One region of the Streptosporangium amethystogenes subsp. fukuiense genome, then DNA from elsewhere that is predicted to be linked to it. Evidence: riboswitches for the same ligand, from Rfam matches in the RefSeq annotation. Region 1 holds a riboswitch; the other holds the start of a gene.
The links. Region 1 has a riboswitch for glycine ahead of gcvT (glycine cleavage system aminomethyltransferase GcvT). Riboswitches for the same ligand answer to the same signal wherever they lie in the genome.
Positions count from the first base shown of each region.

Region 2: it holds a riboswitch for glycine, as region 1 does, so the genes downstream of both, gcvP (aminomethyl-transferring glycine dehydrogenase) here and gcvT (glycine cleavage system aminomethyltransferase GcvT) in region 1, are expected to answer to the same signal.

Region 1 is NZ_JBHTEE010000001.1:5,219,041-5,226,106, reverse strand. Features, by position in the region: gene gcvH (glycine cleavage system protein GcvH) at 1-360, opposite strand, end outside; gene gcvT (glycine cleavage system aminomethyltransferase GcvT) at 357-1,448, opposite strand; glycine riboswitch at 1,489-1,573, opposite strand; glycine riboswitch at 1,576-1,674, opposite strand; gene ACFQVD_RS22265 (PadR family transcriptional regulator) at 1,745-2,332, opposite strand; gene ACFQVD_RS22260 (ABC transporter ATP-binding protein) at 2,398-3,108, shown strand; gene ACFQVD_RS22255 (FtsX-like permease family protein) at 3,105-5,885, shown strand; gene ACFQVD_RS22250 (gamma-glutamyl-gamma-aminobutyrate hydrolase family protein) at 5,955-6,650, opposite strand; gene ACFQVD_RS22245 (3-oxoacyl-ACP reductase) at 6,790-7,066, opposite strand, start outside.
Region 2 is NZ_JBHTEE010000001.1:2,781,315-2,788,380, forward strand. Features, by position in the region: gene ACFQVD_RS12055 (hypothetical protein) at 1-258, shown strand, start outside; gene ACFQVD_RS12060 (tetratricopeptide repeat protein) at 394-1,176, opposite strand; gene gcvP (aminomethyl-transferring glycine dehydrogenase) at 1,292-4,147, opposite strand; glycine riboswitch at 4,330-4,422, opposite strand; gene ACFQVD_RS12070 (MerR family transcriptional regulator) at 4,438-5,058, opposite strand; gene ACFQVD_RS12075 (bifunctional nuclease family protein) at 5,203-5,673, opposite strand; gene ftsR (transcriptional regulator FtsR) at 5,753-6,403, opposite strand; gene ACFQVD_RS12085 (FHA domain-containing protein) at 6,430-6,942, opposite strand.

The sequences.
Region 1 (7,066 bases):
CTCCTCCGGCGACAGCAGGTCGTCGGCGGAGCCCTCAAGACGTACGCGGAACAGCCAGCCGTCACCGTAGGAGTCGCTGTTGACCAGCGAGGGGTCGTCCACGACCGCCTGGTTGACCTCCACGACCTCGCCGGTGACCGGTGCGAAGATGTCGCTCACCGACTTGGTCGACTCGACCTCGCCGACGGCGTCACCGGTGGCGATCGACGCGCCGACCTCGGGTACCTGCACGTAGACCACGTCGCCGAGCGCCTCGGCGGCGTAGGCGGTGATGCCCACGGTGAGGGTCAGGCCGTCGTCGACGCCGCCGATCCACTCGTGTTCCTTGGTGTAGTGCAGGTCCTCGGGAATGCTGCTCATTTTTTCCTCCTGTAGAAAGGCAGTTCGACGACCTCGACCGGCTCGCGGCTGCCCCGGATGTCGACGGCCAGCCCCGACGACAGGCCGCTGTCCACGTAGGCCATGGCGATGGGCCTGCCCAGTGTCTGGGAGGGCGCCCCGCTGGTGACCTCCCCGGCGACCGTGCCGTCGTCGGCGACCACCACCGGATACCCGTGCCGGGGCACCCTGCGGCCGCCTCCGACCAGGCCGACCAGACGACGGGCCGGCGGGACGTCCCTGAGCGGTTCGAGGGCGGCCCGGCCGACGAAGTCGCCCGGCTTGTCAAACCTCACCACACGGCCGAGCCCGGCGTCGAACGGAGTGCGGTCCGCGGAGAGTTCGTTGCCGTAGAGCGGCATACCGGCCTCCAGACGGAGGGTGTCGCGCGCGGACAGTCCGGCGGGGACCAGCCCGTGCGGTGCGCCCGCCTCGGTGAGGGCGGCCCAGAGGGGTTCCGCCGCCGAGGCCGCGACGAACAGCTCGAAGCCGTCCTCGCCGGTGTATCCGGTGCGGGCGACGAGGGCCTCGTGGCCGGCCACCACGGCGGGCAGGCCCGCGTAGTACCCGAGCCCGTCCAGGTCGGCGTCGGTGAGAGTGCTCAGGATCTCCACCGAGCGCGGCCCCTGGATCGCGACCAGCGCGTACTCCTCGGAGCGGTCCCGCACCGCGGCGTCGAAGTCCTTGGCGCGCTCGGTCAGCTCGGCGGCCACCCGGGGGTAGTTGGAGGCGTTGGCGACGACCATGAACTCCTCGGGGGCCAGCCGGTAGACGATCAGGTCGTCCAGCACGCCGCCTCCGGCGTCGACGATCATCGTGTAGCGGGCGCGGCCGGGTGCCAGCGCGGAGAGGTGGCCGACCAGCGCGTAGTCGAGGGCCTCGGCGGCCTGCGGGCCGGTCACGAAGATCTCCCCCATGTGGGAGAGGTCGAACAGGCCGGCCGCCTGGCGGACCGCGTTGTGCTCGGCGGACTCGCTGCCGTAGCGGAGCGGCATCAGCCAGCCCGCGAAGTCGGTCAGCGTCGCGCCGAGGGACTCGTGCACGCCGCGCAGCGGCGTAGGTCGGGACATGTTCGCACCTCAGACAAGGGACAGATGAGATCATCCTCCCCCTCTGTCATTGGTGCCTGAGAGTTTCATCCGGGTTTTGCCGGACTTTCACCTTCGGCGAGGTCGTGGGACCTGCTTTCCAGAGGCACCTACCCGCACGGTCCTTTGCCTTGAGAGGTTCGCGGGGAGGGCTTGCTCCTTCAGGGGTCCTGGCCTGGATGTCAGGACACTCTCCCGCGCGGGGTTCATCGGTGTCGTCGGCCAGCCTAACCGCCCGCACCGGCCGAGCGAAATCCCCTCGGGCCCGTCGGCCGGGATCAGGCACCCTCGCCCAGTGCCCGGAGACCATCGCCCTCGGGCCCTACGGTGTGCACGTCCGCGCTGGCGGCGGCCATCGCCGCCAGGCGCTCCTCGGCGCCGTCGACGATCTGCAGGTCGGCTCTGGTGTGCGCGATGGCCGCGTCGACGAGCAGGGACACCAGGGGGTCGCCCTGCTCGCGGCGCAGGCGGGTCAGCGCCGCCAGGTCAGAGAGGTAGGCCTGGCGCTGCGCGGACACGAACGAGCCGAGCGCGTCCGTGCCCAGCCGGGTGGCCGCGAGCAGCTTGAGGAACAGTTCGTCCCGGAACCCCGACGAGCGGACCCAGGGAGCGCCCGCCCACTCCCGCAGCTCACCGGCGCCGCTCTCGGTCAGCCGGTACAGCGTCTTGTCCGGGCGGTCGCTCTGGGGCACGTGGCTGCGGGTCACGTGGCCGTCCCTGACCAGCCGGTCCAGGATCTGGTACAGGTGCCCGATGTTGAGGCCGCCCCACTGGGGGCCGACCGCCGCCTCGAACCGGGCCTTGAGTTCGTAGCCGTGGCTGGGCCCGTCGGCCAGCAGGGTGAGCACGGCATGGCTAAGTGGCATGATTCCTACATTGTCACAAGTTAGGAACTTCACGGACCCCCCTGCATTGTGACAATGTATCGGCCATGAGCGTTGAAGTCAGCCTGCGAGGCGTCAGCCGGGTACACGGCTCCACCCGGGCACTCGACGAGGTCGGCCTGGAGGTCGAGGCCGGTCAGGCGGTCGCGTTCACCGGGCCCTCGGGAGCGGGCAAGTCCACGCTCCTCCATCTCGTCGGTGCGATGGATCTCCCCGACGGGGGTGAGATCCACGTCGGAGGGAGGCGCGTCGACGATCTCGGGCGCCGGGGTCTCGACCGGCACCGGCGCGCGGTGGGCTTCGTCTTCCAGCGCTTCCACCTGCTCCCGGCGCTGAGCCTGCTGGACAATGTGCTCGCCCCCGTGCTGCCGCTCAGGGTGGGCTTCGACCGCCGGGCCCGCGCCAGGGAACTGCTGGCCGCGGTCGGGCTGGCCGACCGGGAACGGGCGCTGCCCGGCGAGCTCTCCGGCGGGCAGCAGCAGCGGGTGGCGATCGCCCGGGCGCTGATCGCCCACCCGCCTCTGCTCCTGGCGGACGAGCCCACCGGCAACCTCGACAGCGTCACCGGCCAGGAGATCGTGGACCTGCTGTTCTCCCTGCGGGAGGAGTACGGCATGACCATGCTGGTCGCCACCCACAACCCCGAGGTGGCGGCGGCGTGCGACCGGGTGGTCCGGATGCGGGACGGCCGGATCACCGGTGACGACCGGGTGACGCCCGCCCAGGACGTGCTCGGCCGGATCGGGCGGCTCGGATGACCCGCCTGGTCTGGGCCCAGCTTCGCCACCGGCTTGCCCGGGCACTGGTGCTCCTGCTCGGCATCGTGGTCGCGGCCACCGGGTTCACCGTGCTGACCGGCACCGCCGAGACCCAGCGTCTGGAGATCATCGGCACCGTCGGGGAGAACTTCCGCGCGCAGTACGACATCCTGGTCCGTCCGAAGAACTCGGCCACCACCATCGAGCGGTCGCAGGGGCTGGTCCGCGCCAACTACCTGTCGGGCATCTTCGGAGGGATCACCTTCGACCAGTACGAGCGGATCAAGCAGGTCAACGGCGTCGAGGTCGCCGCCCCGATCGGCATGATCGGTCATGTCGTGCACACGGCAGCTGTCCGGGTCGACGTGACGGACCTGCTGCACGAGGGCGACCGCACGATGCTGCGCGTGGAGCGCACCCGGGTCACCGACCGGGGCCTCACCCGGATCCCGTTCCTGCAGCCCCGGTACGAGTACGTCACCCGCCGCCCTGTCACGCTCGACTTCACAGAGGTCGCGGACGGGGGCGAGTACGTCGAGGCGGCCGAGGAGGAACTGCCCGGCGGCCGGCGGGTCCGGTTGGCGACCTCGCTCGGCTGGTCGCAGGACCCGGCGAGGACCAGCCCCTTCCCCTCCGAGCGGACGCTGCCCGACCGCGGCTACTGGTCCACGCGGACCGGTCTGGGCGACATCGGCGGATACTTCTGGGACGGATTGAAGCCCGGCCAGGCGGGCGTGCCGCTCTACCAGGAGTTCCCGTTCGTGCTCGCGGCCGTCGACCCGGATGCCGAGGCCCGGCTGGCCGGGTTGGCGGGGGCGATGGTCGAGGGACGGTACCTCACGGCGAAGGCGGCCAAAGACGATCCCAACGAGATCCCGCTGATCGCGGCCTCGGTGCCCTACGCGGACCAGCGGGACGAGGTCGTGATCCGGCGGCTGCCCGCCGAGGCGGCCGAGAAGGTCACCGAGGGCGTGCCGGCCAAGAGGCTCCTGCCCTATCTCGCCGCGAACCGGGGCGAGGAGGTCAGACGTCTCACCCTCGACGCCGGACAGGTCTACGAGTCGATGCTCGACCGGTGGTCGGATCTGTCGGACGGGCACTACGTGCCGTTGACGAGGTACTGGGCATCCGGGCCCGTCGAGTACCGGCAACGGGGAGCTCGTGAGCTCGCCGCGCTCCCGGTGCGGAACGGGTCCGGTGTCTGGAAGGATCCGTGGTTCTCGGGGGTGGCGGGTGTGGCCAAGGACTCTCCGGGCGCGACGGTCGGGGCATCTGACACCCAGTTCCGCACGCTGAACCGCAGGGCGGTCTCCAGACGCCACACCGGGGACCTCAAGTCCCGCGTCGTCGGACGGTTCGACCCGGCCAGGCTGCCCGGTTTCAGCGAGCTGACCCGGCTTCCCATGGAGACCTACAACCCACCGGCCGCCACGCCGGGCGACGGCCGGACCGCCGCGCTCCTCGGCGGACGGGACCTGCTGCCCAACGACAACGTCGCCGGATACCTCCAGACGCCGCCCCTGCTCCTCACCAGCCTGCAGTGGCTGGAGGAGATCGCGGAGAGGACCGAGGGGCGGCCCGCGGCGCGGGCGCCGCTGAGCGTCATACGGGTGCGGGTCGACGGTGTCACCGGGCCCGACCCGGTCAGCCGGGAGCGGATCAGTCAGGTGGCCAGGGACATCGTGGCGGCCACCGGACTGAAGGTGGACATCACGGTCGGCTCGTCGCCGTCGCCGATGACGGTGGACCTGCCCGCCGGGTCCTTCGGGCGTCCCGCGCTGACCCTCCGGGAGGACTGGGTGAACAAGAACGTCGCCTACCGGATCCTGAACGCCGCCGACCGCAAGTCGCTCGTGTTGTTCGTACTGGTCCTGGCCGTCTGCGGGTTGTTCGTGCTCAACGGTGCGGCGGCGGCCGTGCGGGCCAGGAGGTCCGAGCTCGGCGTGCTGGCCTGTCTGGGCTGGTCGCGGCCGAAACTGTTCGGGACCGTGCTCTGCGAGGTCGGTGCCATCGGCCTGCTGGCGGGCCTGCTGTCCGTCGCGCTGGCCTGGCCTGTCGCCCTGTGGTCGGGGGTGGCGCCGCCGGGGCAGCGGGCGTGGCTGGCGGTCCCGGCGGCGGTGACGCTGGCGCTGCTGGCGGGACTGACCCCGGCCTGGCGGGCCTCGCGGGTGCCGCCCGCGGAGGCGGTGCGGCCGGCCGTGCGGTTGCCGCGCAGGGCGCGCTCACCGCGCGGGGTGGCCGGGCTGGCGGTGAGCGGGTTGACCAGGTCCCCCGGGCGGACCCTGCTGGGCGCGGCGACGCTCGCGGCCGCGGTCTTCGGGCTGACGGTGCTGCTCGGCGTCACCTACGGCTTCCGCGGCCGGGTGGTGGGCTCGCTGCTCGGCGACGCCATAGTGGTGCAGGCCCGCCCGGCCGACTACGCGGCTGTCGCGGTGATGTTCGGGCTGGCGGTGCTGGCCGTGGCCGACGTGCTCTACCTGGGGGTACGGGAGCGCGACACCGAACTGGCCGCGCTGCGCGCCTCGGGCTGGTCGGGGGGCTCGCTGGCCCGGCTGATCGTCCTTGAGGGGGCCTGCATCGGCCTGCTCGGCGCCCTCGCCGGGGTCCTGGGCGGGGTGACGGCCGCGTTCGCGCTGGCGGGCGGCCTGCCGAGTGCGGTGGTCGTGGGAGCGGCGGTCGCGGCGGTGGTGGCCGTCACGCTCGCGGCCCTGGCCTCCGCCGTTCCCGCCCTGCTGGTGCAGCGGCTCCCGCTAGCCCTGATCCTCACGCGGGAATGAGCCCGGCTCCGGTGCTCCGCTCCACGGTGAGCGGCCTTGTGTCGAGCGGGCCTGGGTCGAGCGGGCCGTTCAGCGGCGGGCGTGCCGGACCAGCGCCTCGAACAGGGCCGGCTCGTCGTCGGTCTCGGGATGCCACTGGACGGCGAGGGCGAACGGGTGATCCTCCACCTCCACGGCCTCCACCGTGCCGTCCTCGGCGTGGGCGGTCACGGTCAGGCCCTCGGCGAGCAGGTCGACGGCCTGGTGGTGGTAGTGGGCCACGTCCACGGTCTCGGTTCCGAAGACCTTCGAGGTCAGGCTGCCGGGGGCGAGCCGCACCGGCATCCTGCCGTAGTCGCCGGGGGCCGGGGCGTGCCCCTGGTGGCCCACCACGTCGGGCAGGTGCTGGTGGAGGCCGCCGCCGAGGGCGACGTTCAGGATCTGCATGCCCCTGCAGACGCCGAGGAAGGGCAGGTCCCGCTCCAGCGCCGCCCGGACCAGCCCCAGCTCGGCGTCGTCGCGGAACGGCCGGACGTAGCCGGTCCGCTCGTGCGGTTCCTGCCCGTACCGTTCCGGGCCGACGTCCCCGCCGCCGGCCAGGATCAGCCCGTCCAGGCGATCCACCAGCGTCGCGGGGTCGCCCGCGGGTGGCAGGATCACCGGCTGCCCGCCCGCGCGGGCCACGTGGTCGACGTAGTCGTACGGCAGCAGCGCGGTGGTCGTCTCCCAGACGGTGAACCTCGCGGGCTCGACGTAGCAGGTGATGCCGATGACGGGACGGGACATGATCTCTTTCTCACACGGACGCCGGGGACATGGGACATCCGCCCACGTCCTCGCACGTTATCGGGGCCAGGGTATGGCCTGGGCAAATCCCGCCGCCGCGGGTCGCGAAGGCGGCGGGAGCGGAGCCGGCGGGGAGCGGTCAGAGTGGCGTGACGTAGGCGCCCGAGATGCCGCCGTCCACCAGGAACTCCGAGCCGGTGATGAAGCTCGCGTCGTCCGAGGCGAGGAACGCCACCGCGGCGGCGATCTCGGTCGCCTCGGCGAAGCGGCCGATCGGGATGTGCACCAGGCGGCGCTGTGCCCGCTCGGGGTCCTTGGCGAACAGCTCCTGCAGCAGCGGGGTGTTGACCGGGCCGGGGCAGAGCGCGTTGACCCGGATGCCCTCGCGGGCGAACTGCACGCCCAGCTCGCGCGAC
Region 2 (7,066 bases), 2.4 Mb from region 1:
ATCGAGTCGTTCGTGTCACGCCTGGACGCGACCATCGCCCACCGGGTGCACGCCGAGATGCACGCCGCCGGGGCGCGCGGGGCGCGCAAGGCCGGGAACCCCTCGATCCCGATCGCGCTCGGCTCGATGGGCTTCGGCATCCCGCTGACCGCCATCGCGGCGGCCGAGGCGGGCAGCGCCGGACTGCTGCTGGCCTGGGGCGGCATCGTCGCGATCAACGTCGCCCACGCCCTGAGCCGCCGGCGGGAACGCGACTGACCGTTCCGGACCGCCCGCCGGACCGGCATTCCATCGGGCGCGTCCCGGTCACGCCGGACCCCGCCCCGGGGTCCGGGCCCAGCCGTCCCAGGGGTCCCAGGGGTCAAGCACCACGGGATTCGGACGTCGCGCGACTCAGACGTCGCGGCCCCGGCGGAGACGGACCTCACCGGCGAGGTCGGCGTCGGCACTGTCGAGGCCGTAGCGCCAGACGCGCTCGGCGTCCTCGCCGCGTCCTCTGAGCGGGAGCGTGCGGGCCAGGAGCTCGATGGCAAGCGCGCCGGTCTCGACATCGCCGCCCTCCTCGATCGCACCGGAGAACTCGGCGCACGCCAGCTCCAGGTGGGCGATGCCGAGCATCACCCGCAGCCTCGGCACCTCGGCCGCGTCCGGCACCGAGAGCGCCTCCAGCAGCACCTGGGCGGCCTCCCCCGGCTCGCCCTCCTCGATGAGCGCCTCCGCCAACCGCTGAGCGGCACGAGGAGCGACCTCCGGGTCTCCGGTGGCCAACGCCTCACGCAGCGACCGTTCGGCCTCCTCCGCGCCCGTGGCGAGCCTGGCGAGGGCCATGTGCGCCGATGGGACGTAGGCGGGGTGGCCGACGCCCAGCGCGGCCTGCCAGGCGGCGCGGGCCTGGTCGGCCATCCCCTCCCGCTCGAAGCTCCCCGCGAGCAGGCAGGCGGCCTGGGCGGCGAACTCCGGGTGCCCTGTCGCCAGCGCGGTGCGCGCGGCCGCGCGGGAACCCGGCACGTCTCCGCGCTCCTGGAGCACCACGGCGAGACCCACCGCCGCCTGTGCCCGATCGGGTTCGTCGGGGTCGGCGGCCAGCTCCGCGAAGATCACGGCGGCGCCGTCGAGGTCGCCGGACTCGGCCAGTCTTCGCGCGGTGTCCAAGGGACGGGTGTCCACCTCAGGCATGCAGGGTCCTTCCCGGATACGGAGACGCCCCGAGCCTAACGACTCGGGGCGCCGTCCGTCCTCCCGCATTCCCTACGGATACGCGGTTCTCGCGAGATGCGGGCCGCGGCGAGGATCAGTCTTCGTATGCCTCCAGGGGCGGGCAGGAGCACACCAGGTTGCGGTCGCCGTAGGCCTGGTCGATGCGGCGGACCGGCGACCAGTACTTGCCCTCGCGCAGCGAGGGCAGCGGGTAGGCCGCCTCGGTGCGGGTGTAGGGGTGCCCCCACTCGTCGGCGACGAGGCTGCCGGCCGTGTGCGGGGCGTTGCGCAGCGGGTTGTCGACCCTGTCGTAGGCGCCGGAGGCGACCTTCTCGATCTCACCGCGAATCGCGATCATCGCCTCGCAGAACCGGTCGAGCTCGGCCAGGTCCTCGCTCTCGGTCGGCTCGATCATCAACGTGCCGGCCACCGGGAAGGACATGGTCGGGGCGTGGAAACCGTAGTCGACGAGGCGCTTGGCCACGTCGTCGACCGTCACGCCGGTCTCCTTGGTGATCTGGCGCAGATCGATGATGCACTCGTGGGCGACGAGGCCGCCGCGGCCGGTGTAGAGAACCGGGAAGTGGGGAGCGAGCCTGCGGGCCAGGTAGTTGGCCGACAGGATGGCCTGCTCGGTGGCCGCCTTCAGCCCGTCGGCGCCCATCATCCGGATGTAGGCCCAGGAGATGGGCAGGATGCCGGCGGAGCCGTACGGTGCGGCCGAGACCGGGCCGACCGCCGAGCCGCCGCGCAGCGGGTGGCCTGGCAGGTAGTCGGCCAGGTGGGCGCGGACCGCGACCGGGCCGACACCGGGGCCGCCGCCGCCGTGCGGGATGCAGAAGGTCTTGTGCAGGTTGAGGTGGGAGACGTCCGCCCCGAACTCGCCCGGCCTGGCCAGGCCGACCAGAGCGTTGAGGTTCGCGCCGTCGACGTAGACCTGCCCACCGGCCTCGTGTACCAGCTCGCAGACATCGACGATCGTCTCCTCGTACACGCCGTGCGTGGACGGGTAGGTCACCATGATCGCGGCAAGCCGGTCGCGGTGCTTTTCGATCTTCGCGACGAGGTCGTCGAGGTCCACGTTGCCGTTGTCGTCGCAGGCGACCACGGCGACGCGCATGCCGGCCATCACGGCGCTGGCGGCGTTGGTACCGTGCGCGGACGAGGGGATCAGGCAGACGTCACGATCCGACTCGCCACGCGCCGTATGGTAGGCGCGGATCGCCAGAAGGCCGGCGAACTCGCCCTGGGAGCCGGCGTTCGGCTGGATCGACACCGCGTCATAACCGGTGACCTCGGCCAGCCAGCGCTCCAGCTCCCCGACCAGCTCGGCGTAGCCCGCCGCCTGGTCCTCCGGCGCGTACGGGTGCAGCCCGGCGAACTCCGGCCAGGTGATCGGCTCCATCTCGGTGGTCGCGTTGAGCTTCATGGTGCAGGAGCCCAGCGGGATCATCGACCGGTCCAGCGCGACGTCCTTGTCCTGGAGCCTGCGCAGGTAGCGCAGCATGGCCGTCTCGGAGCGGTGGCTGTGGAAGACCGGGTGGGTGAGGTAGTCGCTGACCCGCGCCAGCGCGCCGGGCAGCGCGTCGTGCGCGGCGGCGTCCAGGTCGGCCAGCACGGTTCCGCTGACCTCGAAGGCGGCCAGGACCTGCTCCAGATGGAGCACCTCGGTCCTCTCGTCGCAGGTGACGCCCACGTGGTCGGCGTCGACCAGGCGCAGGTTGACGCCGTTCTCCCGGGCCGCGGCGACGACTTCGGCGGCACGCCCGGGCACCCGGGCGAGCACGGTGTCGAAGAAGGTGTCGTGGACCACCTCGACGCCGCCCTGGCGCAGCCCCTCGGCGAGCACGACGGCGTGCCGGTGGACGCGGCGGCCGATCCTGCGCAGACCCTCGGGGCCGTGGTAGACGGCGTACATGCCGGCGATCACGGCGAGCAGCACCTGCGCGGTGCAGATGTTGCTGGTGGCCTTCTCGCGGCGGATGTGCTGCTCGCGGGTCTGGAGCGCGAGCCGGTAGGCGGGACGTCCCTCGACGTCCTGGGAGACGCCGACCAGGCGGCCGGGCAGCTGGCGCTGGAGGCCGTCACGGACCGCCATGTAGGCGGCGTGAGGACCGCCGAAGCCGAGGGGGACGCCGAAGCGCTGCGAGGAGCCGATCGCGATGTCGGCGCCGAGCTCGCCCGGCGCGGCCAGGAGGGTGAGGGCGAGCAGGTCCGCGGCGGCGACCACCTGGGCACCGCGCGCGTGGGCGGCGTCGGCGACGGCTCGGAAGTCGCGGATCCTGCCGCTGGCGCCGGGGTACTGCACGAGCACGCCGAAGCAGTCGGGAAGCTCCCCGGTGAGGTCGCTCTCGACCAGCTCGATGCCGAGCGGCTCGGCACGGGTGCGCAACACCGCCTTGGTCTGCGGCAGCGCGTCGGCGTCGACCACGAACACCTTCGACGGGGTGCGGCCCGCGCGGCGGGCCAGGGTCATCGCCTCGGCCGCGGCGGTGGCCTCGTCCAGCAGGGAGGCCCCCGCGACGTCGAGGGCGGTCAGGTCGGAGACGACGGTCTGGAAGTTGATCAGGGCCTCCAGCCGGCCCTGGGAGATCTCCGGCTGGTAGGGCGTGTAGGCGGTGTACCAGCCCGGATTCTCCAGGAGGTTGCGGCGGATGACACCCGGGGTGATCGTGTCGTGGTAGCCCAGGCCGATCATCGAGGTGAGCAGCGTGTTGCGCCCGGCGAGGACCCGCAGCTCGGCGAGGGTCTCGGACTCTCCTGCCGCCGGGGGCAGACCCAGCCGGGCGAAGGAGCGGATCGCCTCGGGCACGGCCACCGCGACCAGGTCGGCGACGGAGGCGAATCCGACCGCCTCCAGCATGCGGGTCTGGTCGGCGTCGTCGGGCCCGATGTGACGGGTCGCGAACGGCGGGGGAGCGAGTTCGCTGAGCGATGACAGATCGGTCATGAGAAGCCTCTCGGGCGGGGTGGAGACCGGTGCTGGGCGCGGGCGTATGCCGGCTCTCCCCCTCTGTCATCACGACTGTCATCACGACGTGGTCGCTACCTGAGAGCTTCACCTGCCCTTGCCGGGAGGCTTGCACCGTCGGTGAGACGCGCCTGGCGGGCGCGCCTGCTTTCCAGAGTTGCCTCGTCCGTGCGGTACAGGGTGCCTGAGAGATTCCGGGGAGGTTGCTCCTTCGGCGCCCCGATCGCGGTCGGGGTCTCTCCCGCACAGGGTCAGCGGCAAGTCCGAGTTTACCCGGTTCGTCGCGCTCGGCGGCGACGGGCCAACTCATCGGCCTGATGATCGCCTAAAGGGCCCCCGCCCGACTCCGCGCGTTCGCCGGGAAGATCCGCGAGGGAGCCCTCCACCTCCTGCCACACCCGTCCCAGCGCGATACCGAAGACTCCCTGGCCACCCTGGAGCAGGTCGATGACCTCGTCGGGCGAGGTGCACTCGTAGACGCTCACCCCGTCGCTCATCAGAGTGATCTGGGCCAGGTCGTTGACGCCCCGCTCCCGCAGGTGCTGCACGGCGATGCGGATCTGCTGGAGGGAGACGCCGGTGTCGAGGAGGCGCTTGACAACCTTGAGGACCAGAATGTCACGGAAGCCGTACAGCCGCTGGGAGCCGGAGCCGTGGGCGGCTCTCACGGTGGGCTCGACCAGGCCGGTCCGCGCCCAGTAGTCGAGTTGCCGGTAGGTGATTCCTGCCGCCGAACAGGCCGTCGGCCCCCTGTAGCCGATGTCGGCGGGTACTTTCACCGGTTCCCCGTCGAACAGCAGACCCTCTTCACCCGCGCGCTGACGTGCCGACTGGCGCCGTTCCGGGTCATCCTGGTCGGCGTTTCTACCCTCGCCGCTGCTGACCGCCACGCGGACCTCCGGCTTTCTCTCATCCCACGGCCTGATCTGGGGGTTTACGCACGACCGCAGGTTTCACTTGCACCGTAGGACTGGGGCCAAGTCCAGTCAACGACCCCACCCGGCGCGTCGTGAAGCGTAAATGCACCGAAATTCCTACCCCGCGCGGCCGAAGTCCTCAGGCGTGATCGTGTCAAGGAACTCCCTGAACTTCTCCACCTCGTCCTCCTGGTCGTCAGGGATGATCACCCCTGCCTCCCGTACCACATCCTCACTCGCGAAGATACGTGCGCCGGTGCGAAGTGCCAAGGCGATCGAGTCGGAAGGACGCGCGCTCACCTCGACCCCGTTGGAGAACACGAGGTCCGCGAAGAAGATGCCGTCGCGTAAAGCGACGATGTTGACAGTGCTCAACCTGACTCCGAGCCCCTCGAGCACGTCCCGGAACAGGTCGTGGGTAAGTGGCCGGGGTGGTGGTTCCTCGGCCTGGGCCATGGCGATCGCCGTGGCTTCCGTCATGCCGATCCAGATAGGTAGGTAACGCTCCCCATGCGTCTCTTTCAGCAAGACGATCGGCTGGTTGGAGGGCATTTCAACTCGAACGCCCACGACCTCCATCTGCAACACGGGCTGCTCCGTCTTCGCTGGATTCCGACCGGTTTGTTCAACGTAACACTCGTGGGGGTACGAGTGCCTGGTCAGGCTCTCACCGGCCCAGTGCCCCACGGACTCCGGAACGCAGCAACGAGGCGTGCAATTCCAGCAGGAGGCCGGAGATCTCCCTCGCCGTCTCGTCCGCCTGGTCGATCGCGCCGGGGCCGCGACGGCGCAGCAACGGGGCGACGGCCTGTTCCACCAGTCCCGCCTCGCGTTCCGCGGCGGCCTTGACCGCCCGCAGGTGGCGGGCGCGCAGGCCGAAGGCGGCCAGGGCGCCCACACTGCGGGCCACGACCAGTGCCTCGGCGTCGTAGTAGCGGGCCACGGCGGCCAGCAGACCGTAGTCCTCCAGCTCCGTGAGGGTCTCCTCGTCGAGCTCGGCGGCGGCGAGGAACTCCTCTCGGGTGAGGCGGACCTCGGGGGGCGCGTCGTCGGGGACGGCCCGCGGCCGGGCCGCCGGGCGCTCCTCGCGGTCGGCCGCCTCCAGATGATCCTTGATCACGCGCAGCGGCAGGTAGCGATCACGCTGCTCGCTGAGGATGTAGCGGAGCCGCTCGACGTCTGCGTAGGTGAACTTGCGATAACCGGAGGGACTGCGCTCCGGCTCGATCAGCCCCTCGCCCTCCAGGAAGCGAATCTTGGAGATGCTGACATCGGGGAACTCGCCCTGCAGGAGAGCGAGCACCTCCCCGATGCTCATGTGCGCACGAGCGGCCTGCGAGCTCATCATCCTCCAGCGGCGCCGCGGGTGAGGAAGACGAGGCGGAACTTGCCGATCTGCACCTCGTCCCCGCCGTACAGCGGGACCTCCTCGATGCGCTCACGATTGACGTACGTGCCGTTCAGGCTACCGACGTCGCGGACCGTGAAGACACCGCCGCCGCGCCGGTAGAACTCCACGTGACGGCGCGAGACCGTGATGTCGTCGAGGAAGATGTCGCTCTCGGGGTGGCGGCCCACCGTGGTGAGGTCGCTGTCGAGCAGGAACCGGCTGCCGGCGTTGGGGCCGCGCATCGCGACCAGCAACGCGGTGCCGGCGGGCAACTGCTCGACGGCCTGCCGCTCGGCGAGAAGCGTCTCACCGGTCTCCGCCTCGTAGGCCTCGATCCCGGAGAGGGAGATCGTCGATGTGCTGTCTCCGGGTGTGTCGGACCTGGTAAGCGGCGACCCGCATCGTGAACAGAAACGGGCATCCTCAGGATTGGCATGACCGCACTGCGTGCAGTAGACGCTCGGCATCGATCGGCTCGGCCTCCTACCGCGAAGACGCGGCAACTGTGCTCAGTGATGCGCGCCTCGCTTCTTCGCTTCTCAAGGGTTTTCTCAGACTGCGAATGCCGCAACATACAGTGATGAGGCGCGA